Regions from separate parts of the Paenibacillus sp. 1781tsa1 genome, predicted to be linked through region 3. Evidence: predicted binding sites of a transcription regulator. Region 3 holds the regulator's gene; each other region holds the start of a gene.

Evidence for each region. Region 3 encodes Rex, which represses fermentation and respiration genes when NADH is low (regulators of the CRP and FNR family bind a similar motif). Its sites were predicted from a motif close to TTGTGAAATATTTCACAA; they were not measured.
Region 1: the regulator Rex is predicted to act here: its motif matches at 6,166-6,183, upstream of NKT06_RS29050 (formate/nitrite transporter family protein).
Region 2: the regulator Rex is predicted to act here: its motif matches at 3,032-3,049, upstream of NKT06_RS14925 (cytochrome ubiquinol oxidase subunit I).

Annotation. Positions count from the first base shown of each region.
Region 1 is NZ_JAMYWY010000001.1:6,481,026-6,488,990, forward strand. It holds gene NKT06_RS29035 (response regulator) at 1-1,015, opposite strand, end outside; gene NKT06_RS29040 (MFS transporter) at 1,292-2,515, opposite strand; gene NKT06_RS29045 (molybdopterin-containing oxidoreductase family protein) at 2,701-4,764, opposite strand; gene NKT06_RS29050 (formate/nitrite transporter family protein) at 5,206-6,057, opposite strand; gene NKT06_RS29055 (FAD-dependent oxidoreductase) at 6,438-7,799, opposite strand.
Region 2 is NZ_JAMYWY010000001.1:3,348,865-3,356,829, reverse strand. It holds gene cydD (thiol reductant ABC exporter subunit CydD) at 1-471, opposite strand, end outside; gene NKT06_RS14930 (cytochrome d ubiquinol oxidase subunit II) at 525-1,538, opposite strand; gene NKT06_RS14925 (cytochrome ubiquinol oxidase subunit I) at 1,538-2,902, opposite strand; gene NKT06_RS14920 (MFS transporter) at 3,326-4,720, opposite strand; gene NKT06_RS14915 (LysR family transcriptional regulator) at 4,830-5,705, shown strand; gene NKT06_RS14910 (GNAT family N-acetyltransferase) at 5,736-6,302, shown strand; gene NKT06_RS14905 (hypothetical protein) at 6,384-7,355, opposite strand; gene NKT06_RS14900 (RNA polymerase sigma factor) at 7,355-7,846, opposite strand.
Region 3 is NZ_JAMYWY010000001.1:4,443,970-4,451,934, forward strand. It holds gene NKT06_RS19965 (AAA family ATPase) at 1-841, opposite strand, end outside; gene NKT06_RS19970 (hypothetical protein) at 834-1,361, opposite strand; gene NKT06_RS19975 (cell wall elongation regulator TseB-like domain-containing protein) at 1,662-2,192, opposite strand; gene NKT06_RS19980 (amidohydrolase) at 2,232-3,536, opposite strand; gene NKT06_RS19985 (redox-sensing transcriptional repressor Rex) at 3,523-4,176, opposite strand; gene dinG (ATP-dependent DNA helicase DinG) at 4,395-7,256, opposite strand; gene NKT06_RS19995 (tetratricopeptide repeat protein) at 7,399-7,965, opposite strand, start outside.

The sequences.
Region 1 (7,965 bases), 2.0 Mb from region 3:
AGCTGGCAAGCATCTGAAACATCCGGTTCAGCTCTGATCCGACTTCCTGCCAGTGTCCCGCCTTGATTGCAGTAACCATCCGCTCCGGATCGTATTCGAACTCAGGAAGAATGCGCTCTCCGGGAGAGTAAATATCCCGCTCCATAATGAGACTGCCCTCACCGAGGTAAAAGCGGTAATTGAGATAAACTAGCGTCTGCATGTACAAATGGCGTGCCTGCGAAAGATCTCCTGGCTCGCTCAGGGCAATCGTGAGATCGTCATGATAATATCGGATAAATGTGGCGCGAATCTCATCGATATTATGGAACAACTGCGTTTCAGACAACTTGTCCTCCATAATTAGTAGCACATGCCTTCCAACCGTGGCACTTAAGATGGGATTGTGAAAAATATCCTCGGCAATGTTCTTCACCGCAAACAAGTGCAAATACTCATGATCCCCCTCGATCTCTACCAGCAGCAACCGCACACGTTGATCCTGAAACTGTACATCGAATAATTCCTCGAAATACTTCCATTCCTTGACCCCATAGGTTCTGTTGGTCACCAATTCTTTCAGAAAATATTCCTTGGCATGTGGCAGTACACGCTCCAGATTATATTGGATTGACTGCACAAAACGCTCCTGATCGGTCAACTCTCGCTTCTCACTGACCAATTCACTAATAGCCTGTACAAGATGCTCTTCACTGCAGGGCTTGAGCAAGTAGTGCTTCACCCCATACTGCATGGCGGTCTTCGCATATTCAAACTCCGTAAAACCCGTGAGCATGATGAATGAGATATGCTGATACTTCTCTGCCACAGCTTCAACCAGCTGTAATCCATCCATTCCCGGCATGCGGATGTCCGAGATGATGATATCCGGGCGTTGCTGCTCGATTGAAGCAAGCGCTTCCAATCCATTTTGAGCAATACCAATCAGTTCTGTTCCTAATCGGGACCAGTTCACCACACTGGAGATCCCGTCCGAAATCATAAATTCATCATCGACCAACAAAACCTTGTACATCGTATGCATCCTCCTGCCTTTAACCAGTTCCATTCTATTATATGGGCATTATGCACAAATAGAGGGGAGAACGATGATTGACATGGTTATGAAGCATAACAAGTCTGATTTCTGAACAATCCTGTCTCATCTCATCGAGAAAAATCATCCACTAGCCGGCTATTGGAGCTGGTCCCTTCAAAGACAAGAAAACCCTCACCCCGCTATAGGGTGAAGGTTAGCCTCGCTTCATTTTTAAAATAACCAGGGTGCAGAAGGCGTACTTACGTTACAACGTTACGTATCCATCCCATACTCCTTCACTTCACGATTACGGTTTAACACTGCGTGCAGTACAAAACCCAGTACCGCAAGCACCGCTGTGCCCGTTGCCAGCCACGCTACAGGAATAAGTCCTTGCTTATCATACATGACCCCCATCGCATAGGGCCCGATAACCCGTCCAACCGCACCGATTCCACCCGATATCCCGATGTAAAAAGGAGCAGCCCTGCCCGCATGCTCCGAGATAAATGCAGGCGTTGCAGGGGAGATCAACATCTCCCCAAACGTGGCAAGTACCATTGCAAGCACCATGCCTGGATAGCTGTACATGGTAATCATGACAATGTAGGCCATGCCGTAGAATACCGCACTCACGGTCATCTGGGCCGTAGAGGTACGGGCCATGGTCCGTTTAACCCAGCTGGTGAAAGGTTGGCCCACAAAGATCAGCACCCCGTTCAGGGTCCAGAGCAGACCGTACATTCTTTTTTCCATACCCTCAGAAATGATATACGGAGATACGCCGGTATTCCATATGGAATTGCCGAATAACAGGAACAACACGCCCAAGCTCATAAACAGATATAATCGGGTATTGCCCAGCAATGCCCAGACGCCCGGCCCATCGGGAACAGTTTTGCGTTTCGTCAGATGTACTTCCCCCTGATCCGGTTCAACCCGCGACAGATAATACCAGAAGAACATCGCAAATCCGGCTGAAGTCACTCCGTTCAGTACAAAGCTGAGGTGATAGGAAAAGTCAGCCAGAAAACCACTCAGCGCCGTACCAATCGCCACCCCGATATTGTTCGCCACATAGATAATATTGAATAATTCACCGCGTCGCTCCGCAAACCGGAAGCCGATAAAGGCCTGAATCGCTGGCAGCGACAATGAACTGAACAGACCAATCCAACCCATGGCACATATAAATATGACCCAATACGCACTAATCCAGGGCAGCGCAAACAAACCTAACGCATTAAGCGCCAGTGAACCAATGATCAGCTTCTTCACGCCCACTCGATGGTACAATGAACCTCCAAGCAATTGTCCGAAGATACCACCCAGGGACTGAATGAGGATTACAAAACCCGCGTTAGCCATCGTCCGTCCTAGCTCATCAAACACATACATGGTGGTCAGCGGCCACATCAAGGCACTACCGGTTGCGTTAACCAGACTTGCCAGCAAAAAAATTCTCACTTCTTTTGGATAGTTATCCAGCCATCTCATCATCTCTAGTGCATTCTCCTTAATACGCTACAAAACGTGGTCCCATACCAAAAAAACCTTTGCCCTGACGGCATAACCAGCCAGAGCGAAGGCCTTTGGAAGTGTTACATGTATTGCTCTTTAGATCCTGCTCAAGTCCTATCCTTTGTTCATCTTACCTCAAAAAAATCGCGCTGCAAGCACACTCATTGACGCTTCACTTCGACAGTGGCCGAGAAGAATGTAGCCCCGTTACCCATGTCCGACAACCGATTGGACGTAAGCGAATTCGTCCGTTGCTTCTTACCTTCACCATCCCACCATAACCCTTGACTGATGACGGTCCCCGGCAACATGGCTTCACTCACCTTGGCGGTAAGTTCGATACGCCCACGATCATTCCATACGACCACTACATCGCCATCCTGCACGTTTCTGCGGGCAGCGTCCTCGGGATGCATTTGCAATAAAGGCATCTTTTCCAAACGCTGATGTTTGGCTGAGTTACCGAAGGTCGAGTTCAGGAAATTATGATTTGGCGGTGACAGGAACATCAGCGGATACGTATCGGCAGGTCCAGCCGGATTCTCCCCATCATATCCTTCAACCAGTGCGCTATAGGTAGGGAGCGGCGGAAGCCCTCGCTGTTCCATCGTCTCCGAATACAATTCAATTTTGCCTGAAGGCGTGGGCAGCTGATCCAGAAATGCAGCATGTGATGACATATCCAGCTTCACGAATCGGTGTTCCTTCAGTCCTTCTAACGTAACTCCATTCATATAAGGATTACCTGTATCCTGGAGTGCGTCCTTAATCATCTGTTCCGGCGTTTCTCCGAAGATTGCAGGATCGTACCCCATGGCCTGCCCAAGCAGAGAAAACAGTTCCACATTACTCTTACTCTCTCCAATCGGCGCAATGACCGGCTCTTGCAGATGAACATACTGATGCCAATAGGAGGCATACAGGTCCGTCGCTTCAAATGAAGACGTAGCTGGCAACAAGATATCTGCATATTTCGCGGTATCCGTCATGAACAGATCATGCACAACCGTGAACAGATCTTCCCTTGCAAAACCTCGCTCCACTCGTTCCGTATCCGGTGCCACCACCAGTGGGTTGCTGCAGTAGACCATCATGGCCCGGATCGGCTGCTCTGCTTCCAGCAACGCTTCACCAATCCGGTTCATGTTCACCACCCGCGGCTCCGGATTCTGCCGCAGTTCAGGACGTTCCAGCGCATCGCTATTCGTGCTCGCGTAGCTGTTGGTACGCACGGCACCGCCGCCTTGTTTCAGCCATTGCCCTGTAATGGCAGGCAGACAAGCTACGCTACGCACGTTCATACCCCCATTATCATGGTGCTGGAGGCCATTGCCGATGTGAATATGGGCTGCCTGTGCGTTGCCATACCGTTCAGCCAGCTCCACAATGCTCTCCTCCGGCACACCAGTAATGCGCGCAACGCGTTCAGGGGTGTAACTGCGGACATGATCACGTAGTGCCTCATGTCCTACCGTATACTTTTGCATAAACGCTTCATCCGTCAGTCCCCGTTCGAACAGCACATGCATCAATCCCAGCGCCAGAGCGCTGTCCGTGCCTGGGTACAGAGGAATAAACCAGTCGCCCCATTGAGCGGTACGATTGCGATGAACGTCGATTACGACGATCTGGGCGCCTTTCTTGCGGGCTTTCTCCGCCAAAACGACCTGATGCATATTCGTACTGACGATATTGCCGCCCCACACCAGAATGAGATCCGCATGCTCCGTATCTTCCGGCACCGTTCCATGGTTGGCACCCATCGTATATTTCCAGCCCGTATTTCCGGCGGCATTACAGATCGTCTGCTCCAAGACACTTGCACCTAGTGCATTAAAGAAACGTCGATCCATGCCGTCTACGCCGAGAATGCCCATGTTACCGTAGAAGCTGTAGGGCAGGATGCTCTCAGGTCCATAGGTCTCGGACAATGCAGTGAATTTGGTCGTAATCTCCCCAATTGCTTCATCCCAACTGATTCGTTCGAACTTGCCTTCACCCTTGGCTCCAACACGTCTCATCGGATATTGTAGACGCTCGGAGTGATACACCCGCTCCGTCATATTTCTAACTTTATTACAAATGGCACCCTTGGTTATCGGATGGTCCGGATTGCCCGCCACCTTCACAATTTTGCCGTTCTCTTTATGTAGTAACAGACCACAAGTGTCTGGACAATCGAGCGGGCATACCGCTGCAAATACCCCATTCTCCTGATCGATCATCGTATGGCTCCCCCTCTGTAAAAGCTATCCCTATATCATATCTTCTCCGAGGTTATCACGTAAAGAGAACAGTATCTTTTTGCTTCATATTCACCGCTATAGCGGCTTCAAAATATTTTAAAAAAAATGTTATGCCAATTGATTCAACTTCAGAATACAGGGGTAAATTAAAAACAAGGCATTAGGCTAGTGTTTCCCCACTTCCTCCTCATGCCATATCATGGACCACTCCCGAAATTCGCCATGAACAGGTTTCGTTCCCCCGAACCTTTTCATGGCGAATTTATTTTGCGTTAAAATCCAACAAAGACATTACACAAAAAAACGATCCCGACCTGCTCCATCACAGCATATTCGCCATGAACCGAGCAAGACAGAATCGTATTACTTCTACATGAATGTTCCATTACGCGTGTATACATGTACGTGTAAACATGCCCGCTATGCCTGCTTACTCCACATCGCTCTGGCCTCAGTCTCCACAGCTTCGATCGACGTTGCTACTTCCGGTTTCACTTTTGGCTCAGCTTGGCGCAGGTACACCACCCAATAGGCTGCAGCTACAAACAGAGCACCTCCAGTCAGATTCCCAAGCCATACCGGAATGAAATTCATTACATATTGGCCCCACGAATAATGTCCTTCGAAGATTGCCGCCGGGATGAGGAACATGTTGGCCACAACGTGCTGGAATCCAATAGCTACAAACGCCATCGTTGGAAACCAAATACCCAGTACCTTGCCACTCATCGTATCTGATGCATAAGATAGCCACACGGCCAACGCGACCAGCCAGTTACAGCCGATACCGGAGATAAAAGCCTGCAGGAATCCGTCATGCAACTTGTGACCAGCCATATCGACCACTTTAGCCAGATATACACCCTCTCCGGTCAGACCAAGTACATGTCCAAAGGCGTATGCGACAAAGATTGCTCCAAGAAAATTACCTAGCGTTACTAATGTAAGATTCTTCACCATGCTGCCTACTGACAGTTTGCGTGCGATCGTAGCGAGCGGAACAGCCATCATATTCCCTGTCAGCAATTCACCGCCACCTATGAGTACCAAGATTAATCCTACCGGGAACACTGCTGCTCCAATCAGATTGACCAGACTCCCCCACTCTGCGGGCGCAGAAGCAATCACCCGAATATCCAGTAGAAAACCCAGTGCAATAAAAGCCCCTGCTAGGAAACTGAGCACCAGTACAGAAGACACCGGATTTTGAGCCTTCTTCATGCCTGTTTGCGCCGTATATTGTGCAACCTCAAGAGGTGTTTTTGCTGCCATATCATTCATCCTCTCCTTCATTATTCTTCGTGGAATAAAACCGCCTGAATTTCTTTGTTGATACGTTGAATGCCATATCTCAATTGTATATGGGTATAGCGCGAAACTTTGTGCAAATTATCACAATACGGTTTAAAAAAGAGGCTTTTAAGATCGGCTTTGCGTAGTTATGACAGCAAGAGTAAGTAAGTCCTTTTATAGCTAAAAAATCACAAAAAAGACTGACGATATACTCGCCAGTCTTCTTTTTCCTTTATGATCGTCTGCCTTGTTTCGTAAGCTTGGCAGTTATTGTACACGTCGCATTTTCGGACAACCCTGACTTATCTTCGTATGTCGTCTGTCTATCATGCTCACTGCTTAGCATCGATTCTGCTTCCTTACACCATTGCTGGTGCTTTTACTTCTACCGGTGGCAGTGCTTGCAGACCCGCCGTGTTCAGGAAGTTCCACGGTTTGTTGTACTGTGGCTGGAAGAAGAAGTCGATGAAGGCCAGCTCATCTACGGTCATGTTGTTTTGGATGCAGACCGAGATTGTATTAATCGATTGGGTCAGATCAACCTGAGACATCACCTGTGCTCCAACGATCCGACGAGTAGCCTGCTCATATACCACTTTGAGCAACAGTTTCTCCGCCGTTGGCATGAACTCCGGACGATAGCTGTCTTCCAGTACTACCGCCTCCACAATCAGACCTTCGTCAGCAGCAGACATTTCAGTCATTCCTGTACCCGCGATATTTTGCTCATAAATTTTGATACCCGATGTTCCTTGTGTACCCATATACGGTGTCGTAGGACGAACCAGGTTACGGGCTACGAGTGTACCCATCCGCACAGCGTTAGTCGCGAGTGGAATGTAAGATGCTTTACCTGTCGGGTTGTAATGAATGGCGCAGCTGTCACCCGCAGCGAAGACGTCTTTTTGACTGGTTTGCATATATTTATCCACGATGATTGCCCCGTTTGGCAACATATCCACTTGGCCTTTGAGCAGCTCGGTATTTGGACGGAAACCAATGCACAGAATAACCAGATCGGTTTCGAATTCCCCTTTGGACGTAATCACCTTGGTCACTTTGCCATTCTCTCCAGTAAACTTCTGTACCGTTTGACCCAGTGCGAGCTTGATGCCACGCCCAGTCAACGTATCTTCAATCGCATCTGTGAACTCAGGGTCCAGGTATTTGTTCAAAATCCGGTCCACACTGTCGATCAGGGTAACTTCCTTGCCGTTCATCTGGAAAGCTTCCACCAATTCAACGCCGATATATCCAGCTCCTACAACAGTAACACGTTTGGCATTTTTGGCTTTTTCAATAATTGTGTTGGAATGATTGTAGTTTTTGCATAGCAGAATGTTATCCATCTCGATGCCTTCAAGCTTCGGAACGACAGGCCATGAACCTGTTGTCACGATCAGTTTATCAAACGTATCTTCAAATTCTTCCCCGGTTTGCAGGTTTTTAGCCTGAAGGGTATGACCTTTGGCATCAACTGCTGTAACTTCATGAAGCATCTTGGTCTCCACACCAAGCTCTGCCAATTGATTAGGCGAAGAATAGAACAAGCCGTCAGGGTCTTTCACAACTCCACCTACGTAGAGCGCAATGCCACAAGATAGGAAGGAGATATTGTCATTGCGCTCATACACGGTGATGGTAGCATCCGGGTATAATTTGGCGGTGTTTACGATGGCTGCGGTTCCTGCGTGTGTACATCCGATAACTGCGATTTTCATTAAAAGTTCCTCCTCGAAATATATAAATGAGTTTGAATATAACGTTATTATGGTTGTGAAATATTTCACTTCTTGTTCGAAACTGTGTATGTGATTTATTTCACTTTATACACTCATTATAATGTGATATTTTTCACATTGCAATAGGTTGAGCAAAAAAAAATTG
Region 2 (7,965 bases), 1.1 Mb from region 3:
TGCTGTAAACAGCATAATGTAGCCTGTGTTGGCGTGCTGGGTAAACGTAACGATCAGAATCAGTATCGGAATCATCGCAGCTTCCATCATACGCGGCATGTACTGACTGAAATAGCTGTCAGCTTCATCCACTGCATCCAGAGCAACGCTGACCTTTCCTCCCGTCTGTCCACGAAGGGTTGAAGGAATGGAAGCGCGGGTAAGGTTCTGCAACACAGAAGCTCGCATACTTGTCTTGGCACGTGCAGCCATATGCAAGCCCACTTTCCCGTTGCCATACGTCAACAGTGTGCGCACAGCCATTACAGCCAGCAATAGCCCAAGCAGCAGCATCACCGATGAGAAGGAAGCTTTCTCTACAAAAATCCGTTGAACTGCTTCAGCCACCAAGGTGGCCTGGCTTATAATAGCCACACCAAGCGCCAGCGAAATGATCGCAAGGAGCAGCCTGTTTGTTCGTTGTAACGACATTTGCTGCGAGATCAGATTGGATTTGGCTTTTCTCTTCACGGAAAGCTCCTCCTTTATTTTTTCCCTTTCACATAATCCGCATCAAACAGGAACAGTTTGAAGACCAGAATAAGAGAAGGAATTAACAGGCATAGCCCACCGATAAACACAACCACTAGCGCAAAGCCCATAGCTGGCGGTGTTGCACTGCTCTGAATCGTGATGTATGGATCAAGAATATAAGGATACTGCCCAATGCCATAAGCGAAAAAGGCTGTGAAAAATTGCAGCATGATGAAAATAAAAGCTAATCCGTAACGGCGTCCGTTATATAACAGCCACATGGCAATCATGAAAAATGCAACGGATAGCGCCAGCAGCCACCATAAATCCATCATGTTTTGAAAATGACGCTCATTGTGTTGACCCAAATAGATAAATGCAGTCAGCGCGAGAATAATGGTCGGTGTGCTCCAGAACAAAGCATAGTTCCGCATCAGCTTCAATGCCGAATGATCCTCTGCCCGAGAAGCGTAAAATGTGAGAAATGACCCGCTAATGAACAATACCGACACGATGGCTAGACCAACGATGCTCCACGATAATGGATTCGTAAACAGCGCCCAGTAATCCAGAGAAACGGTATCCCCCTGCTTCAAAATAAAGCCACCTTCAGACAATGTCAGTGCCACAGACAACGATGCTGGAATAAGCAAACCTGTAGCTCCGTATAAAAACAGATATACGATGTTATTTTTGGAACCATAATTCTCAAAGGCGTAGAATGAACCACGAATGGCAAGCAAAATGACGGCAATACTTCCCGGAACAAGCAGCGCGGAGCCATAATAGTAAGCAGTATCCGGAAAAAATCCAACGATGCCAATATAGAAAAAGACAAAAAATACATTGGTGATCTCCCAGACCGGTGATAGATAACGGGAGATCAGACGATTAATCAGGTGATCCTGCTTCGTCAGGCGTGCATAAAAGGCGAAGAAACCTGCTCCAAAATCAATGGAAGATACAATAAGATAGCCGTACAAGAAGAGCCAGAGTACGGATATACCAATTAATTCATAACTCATCAGGCCTGCCCCCCTTTCGTGGCTGATTGATCATGCTTGTCTTTCAACCATTTCTCCATCTCAAGCTCAGCAGGATTATTATTGAACAGACGTCTCAATACGAGAACACAGATGACGCCGAGCACGATGTATAGAAGCAAGAACACGAAAAATAAAATTCTTACACTTGGTGAAGAAGTAGCGGCCTCTTCCACTCGCATATAACCTCGGATGATCCATGGCTGCCGCCCGATCTCTGCATAGAACCAGCCCATCTCAACAGCCAGAAAAGCGAGCGGTGCACTGAGTGCAACCATACGAAGCATCCACTTGTTAAACTGATTACGTTTCTTCCAAAACACAAACACGAAGTACAAACTTGATATAGCGAGTAGAGCAAAACCTATTCCAGCCATTAGATCAAACAAATAATGCACAAGTAATGGTGGATGTTCATCTGGTGGAAATTCGTTCAGCCCGGTTACCTCGGCGTTAAAGTCTCCAAAAGCAAGGAAGCTGAGCACTTTGGGCAAATGAAGTGCGCCTATAATTTCATGTTCAGCATTCAGCCATCCTAATAAAATCAAATCCGCTCCGCTTTCTGTCTCGAAATGCCACTCGGCAGCTGCGAGCTTCTCCGGCTGATGCTCAGCCAAAAACTTGGCAGATACATCTCCAGCTAAGGAATTTAATAAACTGAAGACCAGCACAACCGCCATCATGAGGTTCAAGCCTTTTTTGTGATAGGCCGACACCCCTTTTCTCAGCATCGCAAAGGCTGCTATTCCTGCTAACAAAGCAGCTCCTGTCAGATAAGCCGAGCTTAATACATGAAATACTTTGGAGAATGTCGCCGTATTCAGCATCGCTTGTACAGGATTCACTGCCAAGAACTGACCTGCTTCCATGACAAAACCTTCAGGCTGGTTCATGAATCCATTTACTGTCGTGATAAAAACAGCAGACATGCCTGCCCCGGCGACAATCGGAATGGTCAGCAACCAGTGGATATACGGATTTTTGAACCGATCCCACGTGTACAGATAAATGCCCAGGAATATCGCTTCAAAAAAGAATGCGAATACTTCCATAAATAGTGGCAGTGCAATAACATTACCGGCCAATTTCATAAAATTCGGCCACACCAGTGCCAATTGCAGCGATATCGCTGTACCTGTCACCACACCAACTGCCACAGATATGACAAATCCTCTGGACCACCTCTTTGCCATAAGTATGTAATGGTGATCTTTCTTCCGAATGCCGATGAACTCTGCAATAGCAATCATCAAAGGTACACCGACACCAAGCGTTGCAAAAATAACGTGGAACCCGAGTGTCAAACCAGTCACCAGTCTGCTCCATAACACCGTATCAATAGCCATTCTTTATGTTGCCTCCTTTCAAATTCTGTTGATTTTTAGTGATAAACTCTTGCTTATGATCAGGTCTGCTACTCACTGGTTGCATTTAATATCAGTTTAGGACGTTCCTGTAGTTCGTGTGTTTAGGATAAGAGAAAAATTTCACAAAGTACGATACAACGATATCTTGCCACATGTACTTTGCGATTACTCCTGTTGATTCCTGATATTAAATGCATAGAAAATGCTATGCGAGACCTATTAATCAAAATTATTATATCTTCATTTTTACCTAATTCAATCAAAGTCACGTCTTCTACCCTAAACGTTCAAGAAAGGATCAACTCTTTCTGACAACTTGGTGAAAAACAAAAAATACACCCAATGGAGCTATTGATTCATTGGGTGTAAACGTGGTATTGCAAGGTGGATTCACTATTTTATTTACTTGCTTACTTGCTCTGGAATCACCGCATCTGCCTCGCGACGTACGCTCATGATGATCAGTGATGCAGCTAATACCGTAAGGATGATTCCAAGCATCTGAAATCCTGTCACATTGAATGTATCTCCCATAACAATACCAATCAATAACGATGATATGATGGTCCCAAGGTAGCGGGATGTATTAAAAATCCCCGATGAAACACCTATCATTTCTTTGGGTGTGCTTTTGAACAGAGCTGCTTGCATGCCAACCGCGTTTAGACCGTTACTTATGCCAAATAAAGCCAAGGCAACAATGACAACAAAGATTGGAGAAGTTTCATTCATGAAAACGATGAATACAGAGCCAATGGTCATTAACCAAGCTGATACGATTAAAGCTGGCCGTGATCCCGATCTGTCAATCCAGCGCCCTGCGATCGGAGCAATAATGACTGAACATAACCCCAAAGCTAGCATGCTCATTCCTGTATGAACTTCGTTGAGATGACGTACCTGTTTCAAATACGTAGGAACTCCAAAAAAAAGTGCGTAAAACAGGATGTTTACCAGCATGTATTGCACATTCACCCAAGTCATCTCGGGATATGTGGCAAACGTTCGCAGTGGGATGAAAGGCGTGGCTGCTTTTAATTCATGTCGGATGAACATGACGAGTGTGATTAACCCGATCCCTCCTGTCAGCAGATGCCATGTTGAAATATCTCCTGTGGAATTTACTGAAAGTAAACCGATGAGCAGAGCTACCAAGGCTACCGTAAACATCAGAATACCTGGTGCGTCAACTAACGCAAGCCATCGCCGAATGGACATGTGACCAGAGATAGACGGAGATTGCTCGTCCTTCGGGATTGTTTTCCAGGCGAACCAAAAGCTTGCCAAGACAAACGGAATATTAACGAAGAATATGCTGTGCCAGTCCCACCAATGAATCAAAACTCCACCAATAAAAGGTCCAATTGCAGCCGCTCCAGAAAGGAATATCGCCAAGGTGGACAAGGCGGAGGCTTGTTTTTCAGTCACGTTAATTCTGACAATCGCCATTCCGACGGCTACCATCATGCTTGTGCCAATCGATTGAACGATCCGGAATACGATGAGCCACGAAAAACTGGGAGACCACGGAGCTAGCATGGACGATACAAAAACAATAACAAGACCCATGAGGAAGATCTTCCTGCGGCCAAACAAATCACTACACTTACCCATGACGGGTTGAGCAACAGCACTGGCAATGTAAAATGATAAAATGATCCACGAAACGGCTGTAAAACCAAGTTGGTACACTTGTTGTAGCCTGGAGATTGCCACCGAAATCATGGAGGAATTCAACGGATTCAACATAATTCCGAGTCCAACAGCTAACATCAATCCTTTATTTCGAACGTTCATCGGTGCATCACTCCTTCTTCTGCTGTCATCTTACTAGAAAGTATTCATTTATTCCAACGCATTGTATGTTATGATTTGATGAACTTGAAGGAATGAAGGGATGTTGCATATGGAGCTTCTTCAACTAAAATATTTCCTGACGGTGGCCCGATGCGAACATGTTACGGAGGCTGCGGGAAAGCTGCATGTTACGCAATCCTCTCTGAGCAAAACGATACAACGATTAGAGGATGACCTGGGAGTCCCCTTATTTGATCGAATCGGGAGAAAGCTGCGACTAAACGATTTTGGAAGAACATTTCTTCGCCGAACTGAAAAAGCCTTATTTGAATTGGAACAGGGACAACGGGAAATAGGCGACCTCTCCAACAAAGATCAGGGTACACTGCAATTGGCGGTGACTACGGCCAGTACTTTGCCAGGTATACTACGAGAATTTCGCAAAAATCAACCGGACATTCAGTTCCATGTGCAAATGGTTTCGTTAGAGAACATGTCCAGACTTCTACATCGAGGCGAGGTGGACTTTTGTCTCTCCTCCCCTCCGATTGAAGGTGAAGATATTGAATGTCAGATACTATATGACGACCCGATCGTAGTTGCTGTTCCTATGGATCATCGATATGCAGAACGAAGCAGCATTCAACTAGCCGAGCTTAAGGACGAATCGTTTGTTGGGGTAAAACAAGGCTATGGTGTTCGTGATATGGTGGATTCCATATGTCAATCCGTTGGTTTCCTACCGAAATATGTATATGAAGGTGACGAACCTGCAAGATTAACAGCCCTTGTTGAAGCGGAGATCGGTCTTGCTTTTATACCTAGCACAGCCAGAAACCCGCATGAGCGCATTAGATATCTTCAGGTAGAGGATCATAGACTCGTTCGGGAAATCGCTCTACTTTCGCACAAAAACAGGTATATTTCAAAAGCCGCTTTAGAGTTTCGCAGCGTGGTTATGGAGTATTTCAGTGCTATGCCATGAATAAAAATTCAATCCAAAGGAGATGTCATTTTGAAATTAAAAGCAGAAAAATTTGATCATATTTCAGAGACAGAACGATTAGTAATCAGACCATTACAGAAAAACGACTACGAGAATTGGTTGAATGAATTTGAAAACCGCTTGCCCTCCCAGCACCGCCATGATAAAGGGAAAATGGATATGAGTGAATGTACACTGGATTGGTTTCATGATCTGGTGGATCGACACCAGGAGTTAGCGCGTACAGATGCGGTTTATGTATTTGGTGTCTTTAGAAAGGAAGATGGCACACATCTGGGTATGGTTGATATTGCAACCTTGGCGAGAGATGATTTTCAATGGGGAAGCTTCGGATATACGATCCATAATCAGTATTGGCGAAAAGGTTATGGCAAAGAAGCTGTGAATGAGGCTCTTCATATTGCATTCGAACATTTGAAATTCCACCGTATAGAAGCCCATATCAATTTGGATAATACCCCTTCTGTGAAGTTAGCTGAAAGCGTTGGTATGGAGTTTGAATGTGTACGTAAAGGTTTCATACACGAAAATGATGAGTGGACCGATCATTTGGTTTATTACAAAAATTTTAATTAAACGACTCCACCGATAATCCAAAGAGCGAACAAAGCACTTTCGTGCCCTGTTCGCTCTTCTTCATGCATCGATTCCTTCGCCTCACTCGCCTAAGCTGTTCCAGAAGGATTGAAACGCGCCTTTCTCAACTTCGAGAAATGCAGGAACATTACCGTAACGCACCAGACCTTCACCAAACAGAACCAGTGGAACCTGTGTTTTATCTTCCAAGGTGAGATAGATCATCTTGCGATCTTCTTTGCCGTAGAGGTTCTCTTCCAATTCCGGACTCGTTGCAATTGGTTTGGCAGCAGATAACGCAGAGATGAAGCTTTCCAGTGATTCATCCGCTGCTAACGGCTGAAACTGCTGCTTTCCGTTGTTCCAGCTATCAAACGTCTCCCATTGCGCCGAGGCAACGTTGCCTTCGAGATGCAGCTTACCGATCAGGTCGGCACCCGTACCAATGGTGATCCCGTTGTTCTTGTCGAATAGTTGTGCATACACTTGACCATCGATCTCGGTGTAAGACATGATGCGGAAGTCCTTATCGTAGCCATTCACCGCATAGATGTCTGCTTCGCCAATGTTGGAAGCAAGCTCTGTGTATTTATCCTGACCACTCAGCTCATCGATGCCGCCAGTTGTTGTGCCAAGCTTCTCGCCACGCAGGTCGAGTGCATTTGCACCTTCAAGCAATGTTGGAGACTGTGTATAGATGTTCCCTCCATATACAACCAGTTGCATCATATCTGCCATCGCGCCTTTCCCCTGTGAATCCGGCAGCTCCATCTTCGGAATCACAATCGGATCAAACGACGCGCCCGGAGTCACCTCTGCCACCTGAGGAGTTGGTGTGGCTGGTCCATTGAATTGCTGCCACACACTCGGCGCAGCCAATCCAATGCTGGCAGCGATAACAACACTTGCTGCAATGTATAAGGGTTTGCGTTGACGTTTTGGCCCCTGATGTTGCGTGTTCAAAGCTTGCTCTACCCGCTTTTTCATTTGTTCGTTTGTTTTCATATGACTCACCGCTTTCTTATAGTTTTGTTTAAATTGTTCTTCGTTCATTACAGTTCCTCTCCTTCCAGCTCCAGTTTTAACAGCTCTCTTCCTCGCTTTAATCTCATCTTCACCGCTGACTCGCTAATCTCCAGGATTTCGCTGATTTCCCGAATTGCATAATCTTCGTAATAATACAGATGAACCACCGATCTATACTTGAGGGGCAGTGACAGCACGAGTTCGATCAGCGCGTGATCTTCCGGGTTGTCCGTCGTAAGAGCATCGACACCCTCCAGCTTGACCTCCCGTTTGCGCCAGCCTCTGCCTAATAAGGATTTGCAATGATTGGTGATGACCCGAATCAACCATGCTTTCTGATGCTCTGCATCGTTGAATGTAGGGGCTTTTTCTATTAGTTTGATGAAGGTATCCTGAGTGGCTTCCTCCGCATCTTCCCGTCTGCCAAGGTGCACCATGGCAATTCGGAACAGCGTATCTGCATATGTCTCGTAGACTTTCATCACATGATCGCCCAGCTGGGGCACTGATCGCTGCATGGTTGTTATGCCCTCCTTTATACCTCTAACACTCTTACGGACGGCATTTGGTCACATTTTGTTTTGGATTTTTTTTCGTTATGCCTTTCGTTCCAATTAAAAAAAGAAAGCAGCCCCGT
Region 3 (7,965 bases):
AGAAACCATACGATTCTTCCGCTGTCTTCTCCAGATTAACTTCTTTCATCAGAGGTTTATTCACCGCATGCAGTTCCAGAATATGCTTTCTGCCCTTCTTGTCAGGCAAGTCCACTTGAATATGGCGGTCAAAACGTCCTGGACGTGTCAGGGCGCTATCCAGCATTTCTTTGCGGTTCGTTGCAGCAATAACCAGTATTCTTGGCGTATCGGAAGAATAGATTCCATCCATTTCCGTTAAGAGCTGGTTCAGCGTCTGATCATACTCACGCTGTTGTCCGCCCTCACGTTTACCCCCGATGACATCAATCTCATCGATAAATATAATGGCATTTTCTTTATTTTCCTTGGTGGCACGGGTTCTCGCATCCTTGAACAAATCCCGAATTCTGCTGGCACCCACACCAACATACATTTCCACAAACTCACTACCCGATGCAGCTACGAAGACAGAATCGGTGTAATGGGCTGCAGCTTTGGCCATCAACGTTTTACCTGTCCCTGGAGGGCCTGTCAGCAAGATCCCTTTTAACGGGCGAATCCCGAACTTGCGGATCTCTTCATGTTTGATGAGAAAGTCTAGTGCTTCACGCAATTCTTGCTTGGCACTGTCCTGACCACCAATTTCTTCAAAAGTAAGCTTGGTCGGACCTTTTTTCTTCCGTTTACGCTCCTGTGCAGCGCCTACGGTAATCCCGCCACGCATCTGCATCATGAACAACAAAGCTCCGACAAACACCGCTGCAATTAGAATCGGAACAATGTTAACACCAGTAAAAGCAAGAAAAATAATCAACACGGGGACAAATCCAATGGCAATTTCTTTGGTCCACTTAGGCATTAGGCCACACTCCTATCTGACCGGGCACACGCGGCAGAATAATAAACTTGCTGGCATCTCCGTCTCTGAGACTGACATATACATTGTTGTCATCCATCGCTGTATTTACCTTTATCCCATTCGTCGCCATCTTCGACAACGTTGGTGTAATCTCGGTGTACTGTTTGTTCTCCATCGCCTGAGCTACGGTAAACATCGCATCACCCCACCAACTTTCCAGTGCTTCACTGGAATGATCCACAACATCCAACTTTAGTGAACGAGTTCCAATCAAGGTCTGTCCTTCTTTGTGAATATATTGTACCAGTCTGCCCAAATCAACATCAGGTTGCAGATCCAGTTTCAATTGTACGTCATTGCGGTTAATAGTTAATTGAACGTCATTGACTCCATCGTACTGGGTAACCATCTTTTCAATCGGATTCTGCAAAGCCACCTGACGATACACAAACCAACCTCCAAACAACACAACGGCTGAAATGACGGCAGTTAAAGCAATAGGCAATACTTTTAGCTTCAAGTGAATTACCCCTCCCAGATTTTGGCCTAACCTACTGGCTTATTGGTATATACGAATATGTGCACATTGACTCCTGCGAAAATTTCGACAGGTTTATTTGTTTTGAATGTAACAATGAGTACATATCTGAGTATATCACATCGTATATACAATTTCGAAGGCGAAAATATGAATAAATTATTAATTTTAACTATTTAAATCAAAACTGTTCACAGGCAACACAAAGAACCGGTTCAGTCGGATATCCGTCTGCCGGTTCTTTCATTTCTATGATTCTCTAGCTAAGTTACTCTATTGGTTCTAGCTGTTCGGGAGTGTGTAGACCAAGTCCACCTGTTCTCCATTGCTAAAACGATAAAATCGATAGTGGTTATGCGTACCGTCTTTATAATACACTTGCCACACATATATTCCATTCACAACTCCGGGCATGATTCGTTTAATCTCACCGGCAGGAACTTCGGAACTAAAGCGATTGCGTATCTGTGCTTCGGACATCCCATTCTGCAGCAGTTCACTGTGTACAGCGTTAGCACCTGTAGCAGGTTGATTGTTTGCATCGAATTTAACCCAGACCATTACATCCTGGTTATCCTTGTTTTTGCCGATCAGGGTCCAGTAGATGTTGTCAGAGCCTTCTTTATCTCCCCAGATGTACTTACGCAGTTCATCATAAGATGTAATGCCCAGTTTCTCCTGTGCTGCCTGTATGGCGAGCGCTTCTTCCTTACGCTGGTCCTGTGTGACATACACGTAATAACGCTGAAGCCCAAACAGAATCAGAACCAGTGCAAGCAGCGAAATCCATATCCACTTCTTTTTTTTCTTCAAAAGCCGAACTTCCTTTCCCTATGATGCTCTGCAATGCAATTAACGAGCAAGCAAACCATCAAATGCCAATTGAGACTCACGCAAAATGCGCTCTTCATCCAGCGTCAGACATTCGCCATGTTTGACCACTTGTTTTCCATCTACCCATACATGCTCCACATCTTTGGCAGAGGCCGAATAGATCGTATGTGAGATCAGGTCTGTATGTGGGTAGAAGTGTGCCTGTTCAATGTCCAGGGCGATGAAATCAGCCTTCATGCCTACCTGAAGCGCTCCGGTATTGTTCAGGAAGATGGATTTAGCACCATATGAAGTTCCGAGTAGTAACGCTTCGCCCGCTGGCACTGCCGTCGGGTCACCAGACACACCTTTGTGGATCAATGCAGCCAGTCTCATTTCCTCAAACATATCCAGGTTGTTGTTGCTTGCCGGTCCGTCTGTTCCGAGTGACACGGTAACTCCTGCTTTCAGCAACGCAGGTACCCGCGCAACACCGGAAGCAAGTTTCAGGTTACTTCCCGGGTTATGGGATACAGCCACATCATGGCGGGCCAAAATTTCAATCTCTTCATCATTCAGATGCACCGCATGTGCAACCAGGGATGGACGGGAGAAAAAGCCCAGTTTCTCCAGATGTGCCACAGGACGCAGTCCATAGTCTGTAACGTTCTGCTCCACTTCACGCAGCGTTTCCGACATATGTGTATGCAGAGGAAGGTTAAGGTCATTCGCGACCTGTACAAGCTTCTCTATGTAGTCAGGAGGGCATGTATATGGTGCGTGTGGCGAGATTACGGTTGTGATGCGACCATCTGCCTGTCCATTCCACTCACGTGCAAACGCTGCCGACTCCTCCAGCTTCCGCAATTGCTCTTCTTCCGAACACAACCCGATTACACCACGTGCCAGTGCTGCTCTAACACCGGATTGTTCCACAACTTTGGCAACTTGATCCATGTGATCATACATATCCAGGAAAGCTGTAGTTCCGCCTTTCAACATTTCAAGCACGGATAGCGAAGTTCCCCAATATACGTCTTGTGAAGTCATTTTCGCTTCCATCGGCCACATTTTTTCCTGCAACCATACTTGCAACGCAAGATCGTCTCCGTGTCCTCTGAGCAACGACATCGCTGCATGACCATGCGTATTGATCAGACCCGGCAGGAAAAACAATCCTTTTCCATCCACTTTGGTGCAATTTTCGTCTCCATCCGGCAATGTCTCACCAATATGCACAATCTTGTCATTCTCAACAACCATGTATCCATGAACCACATTCCATGTTGTGCCTTCATTTACAGCAAATTTGCCGTTATGAATTACCCATCTATTTGTTGTCATCTTCCTCGTCGTCCTTTCCAGTCTCCAAGTAATAGGCCAAACTAAGCAGATCCGTTGTAAAGTCAGCATGGTGAATGCGGATATGTGGCGGTGTTTTTAGAATGGTTGGTGCAAAATTAAGAATTGCTTCGATTCCGGATTCAATAAGCTGATCGGCTACATTTTGAGCTTCCGTATCTGGAACTGTAATAATCCCGATGCGGATGTTATCCGTCTTAACCGCTTCCGTCAATTCATTCATTGGTTTTACCGTCAAACTGTTGATTTGACTACCAATCTTCGGTCCATATGCATCGAATACAGCAACAATCTTCATGTTGTCTTTCAGATATGCGTTGTAGTTGGACAAGGCCTGTCCGAGGTTACCCGCGCCTACCAGAGCTACATTAATTTGCTGATCAATTTTGAGAATGTGACGAATTTTCTCGATCAAATAGGATACATCATATCCGATCCCTTTTCGACCAAAATCACCGAAGTAAGCCAGGTCTTTTCGAATTTGGGCAGGATTCAGATCCAGCCTCTGTCCAAGCTCTTGAGAAGAAACAGTAGCCACCTCACGCTGATGCAACTCGTTCAAATAGCGCAAGTATACAGGCAGACGTCGTACCACCGCTTCCGAAATTTTATCCGATTTCATTCTTGCTCCCCCTTACCAATGCCACGATAAAATAATAGATGAAAAGATGAGCATTCTGTATAAACTCCAAGATAGACGTGACATTTTATACAGAATGCTCCTTGTAATTTAGGTTATAAGTTCTTACGTGCAACTGCATTAATCGGATACGGAAATATCTAATAAAGTTTAACGCCAAATGATCGTGTCATGCAATGATATAACGAACAAAACAACCATTATTCTTGTTCATTAACAGGTTTTTCTAACCACTCGGTAATTCGTGGAACCATCTGCTCCGTGAGCATATGCTCCATTTTGGGACCAGGTAATGAATATAAAAAGAATTTGCCATAGTACGCTTCAATCACACGTGTATCATAAACAATGACAATACCTCTGTCCTTCGCTGTACGCACCAATCGGCCAAATCCTTGCTTGAAACGAATGACCGCTTGCGGCACAGACAGTTTCATAAATGGATTTTTCTTTTGCTCCTGGAGCAACTCACTCTTGGCTTCCACCAACGGATGATTCGGCGGCTGGAAAGGCAGGCGCACAATAGCGAGACAGGTCAGTGCTTCTCCCGGGATATCTACACCCTCCCAGAAGCTGCTCGTGCCCAAGAGTACCGTAGCTTTGGCATCCTGGAACCTGCGAGTCAACTTGGAGCGGCTTCCACTGTCCACACCTTGGCCCAACAACGAGATGTCGTTACCAGACAGTGCCTCCTTCAGCGGATCATAGACCTGTCGCAGCATCTTGTATGAAGTAAACAGAACCATCATGCGTCCACGCGTGGAAATTGCGGTCTCTGCAAGTGATTGCACCAGCATATTGACAAAGTGCGCATCACCCACACTGCCTTTCACACTTGGGAAATCACGGGGAATCACTAGAAGTGCCTGATCGCGATAATTGAATGGTGACGGCAGCATCGACGTTAACAGCCGATTATTCTCGGAGGCTTCCTGTAAGCCAAGCTGCTCAATCATGAACTGGAATGACTTATCTACAGATAGCGTAGCCGATGTAAGCACAACACTTTTCTTTTTATCAAAGAACAAATCCTTCAGTTGTGCACTGACATCTACAGGTACGGCATACAGTTGAAGAGATTTACTTCGGAACTGACCGCTGGCTTCCATCCAGTACACCGTTTTGGCATCATCCATACGCATGAAGAATCGCAGATTCTCCTTCAATGTGGTCAGATCTTTCAGCAATCCTGTAATGTCCGTAATCAGACTATCCGATTGATAGTCATCCTGATCCTCTTTCACCTCAAGCAGCAATTTGTCCCCTTTGCGAACCAAATCGCCCAGAGTCACATAGATCTGGTTCTCCAGATCCTGCAACTCCTGCCATTTCGCAGGTTTCTGAGATGCCTTCAGGCGCAGGGAAAATTGCCCTGTCTCTCCCGGTGAAGCATCACTTCGTTCAGGCAAAAGACCGAACAGGGCATCGCTCATACGATCCCACAGTTCCTTAACCTCAACAGCTAGCGGGAACATCTGATCCACCATGGAGCCCCATTGCACCGAATTTTCATGCCCGGATAACTGCGAACGAAGCATAGGCAGTTGTCCATTACGACTGTCTTTAAACAGACGGGTCAGGGTATGAACCAACGTGAAATATTTCATATGCATTCCAAGATGTTTACCAGCTACATCCTCCAGATGATGGGCCTCATCGATCACAAGACTCTCATAGGCTGGCAACAGCTGATGTGCTGCTTTGACATCCGTAAACAGTTTGGAGTGATTGGTAATTACGATATCAGACAACCCGGCCTCATGTTTGGCGCGATGATAGAAACATTTGCGGAACCATGGGCAGGATCTTCCCAGACAGGACTCAGATTCGCTCTGTACCGTCTCCCAGAAGTCGCCTCCGCGTCCGCTAAGGTTAAGCTCCTCATCATCTCCAGTTTCGGTCTGAGTAAGCCACACGATCATCTGAGCGGCTGTGAAATAATCCTCTTTGGGTGTGGCGAATTCACGTTTATTGATTTTGTGCTCGAATTTGCGCAGGCACAGGTAATGTCCACGTCCCTTGAAGACAGCAGCCTTAAACGGAAACGGAACCACTTGGGTCAGCATTGGAATATCCCGCTCTCTCAATTGCTCCTGCAGATTGATCGTATGGGTGCTGACCATGACTTTCTGTTCTTGTTTCACACTTTCGTAAATCGCTGGCAACAGATAACCCAGAGATTTACCGGTACCCGTTCCAGCTTCGATCAAGAGATGTTTCTCTTCATCCAGGGCTTGCCTTACACTGCTGAACATTTGAGTCTGCGCTTCACGCTCTTCGTAATGATCCAACGTATCCTTCAGGTTCTCCCGAACCTGGTCCATAAACTGTTCGAAGCTTACACCATCGAGGGGGTTACCCTCCCGTTCATCACGTGGTGCACCAATATCGGTCCAATCACTTACATTAAGAGCAAGCTGCCGATAATAGGTATGTCCGTCCAGATCCTGAATCGGCTCTGCTTCCTTCTCACTGCGCATCCCGTCCAAGAACCAACCCAAGTCACTGTCTTCTGGTGCGAACAGGTCACTGAGCCGCTGAATCGTTATGAGCGGTAATTCCTTTAACTCATCCAGACACTTGAGCAGCACATAGGCTGTCGCCAGTGCGTCACTGTCTGCCTGATGAGGGCGATCATGTTGAAATCCAAATTCAGTAGACACATAACCGAGTTGATAAGAACCCAGTGATGGGAACGTAATCTTCAGAAAATCAATGGTATCCAGAATACGGCCAGTGAACGGCAGATAACCACAACGGTCAAGAGCATTCTGCAAAAAGTGAAAATCAAAAGCTACGTTGTGTCCAACAAGCACCACATCGTTAAGCAGCGGAACCATCTCCATCATCATCTCTTCGAGTGAAGGAGCGTCCGCCACATCTTCATCGGTAATACCCGTTAACCCCGAGATAAACGGGGGAATCGGGACACCAGGGTTCACATAAGAACTATATATTTGAGTTATGCTGAAGTCATGATCTATGATGGCAAGTCCGGCTTGTATAATCTCACCGTCGGACTGCGTGCCGGTTGTTTCGAAATCCAATACGGCAAATTTCATTGCAATATACGGTCCCTTCCATTCCAGTCTATGTTACAGCATAGCAAAAAAAAGGGGATTTGAAAATTAACTGACAAAAAAGCGGTGTCCCCGCCGCTATGCCAAAGGAGGGAACACCGTTTTTTTGTCGCCGAATTCCCGCTTAATGAAGGGTCGTCAGCTGATTAGCATATTGCAATTTTCCCCTGTTCAACCTGCATGCTTCCATGTTGTACAGTGGTTCGGTCAACGTCGGGTCATACTGAAGGGCCTGTGCAAAGAGTGAACATGCACCCTCCGGATTCCCAAGCTTGGCTTGAATACAGCCCAGGGCATTACATACAAGTCCCTTCAAGCGAGGTGAACCCTTAAGGTACATGATCTGCTGCAAATGTGTCCCTGCTTCCGCCATTTGTTCCAAATTCAGATAGGCGAGTGCCAGGTAAAAACGAGTCAATGCACTCTCCGGATGGTCGGTCACAACCCGGGAGAACTGCAAGATCGCCTGCGGATACATCTGTAATTTGAAATAGCCCTGTCCTCGACTGAAACATTCCAGATGGAGTTCAGGCAGAGCGGTAACAGCTTCCTGTTCCGGTTCAAGGGAAGCAGGCTTATCCATCTCCCGCTCCCTCACCTGGCTCATCTTTTCTTCAAACATCAGCCATTCATCCAGCATTCCGTCACTCATCCGCTTAAGCAAGTTCCACTTTTGCAGCAATTCTTGTTT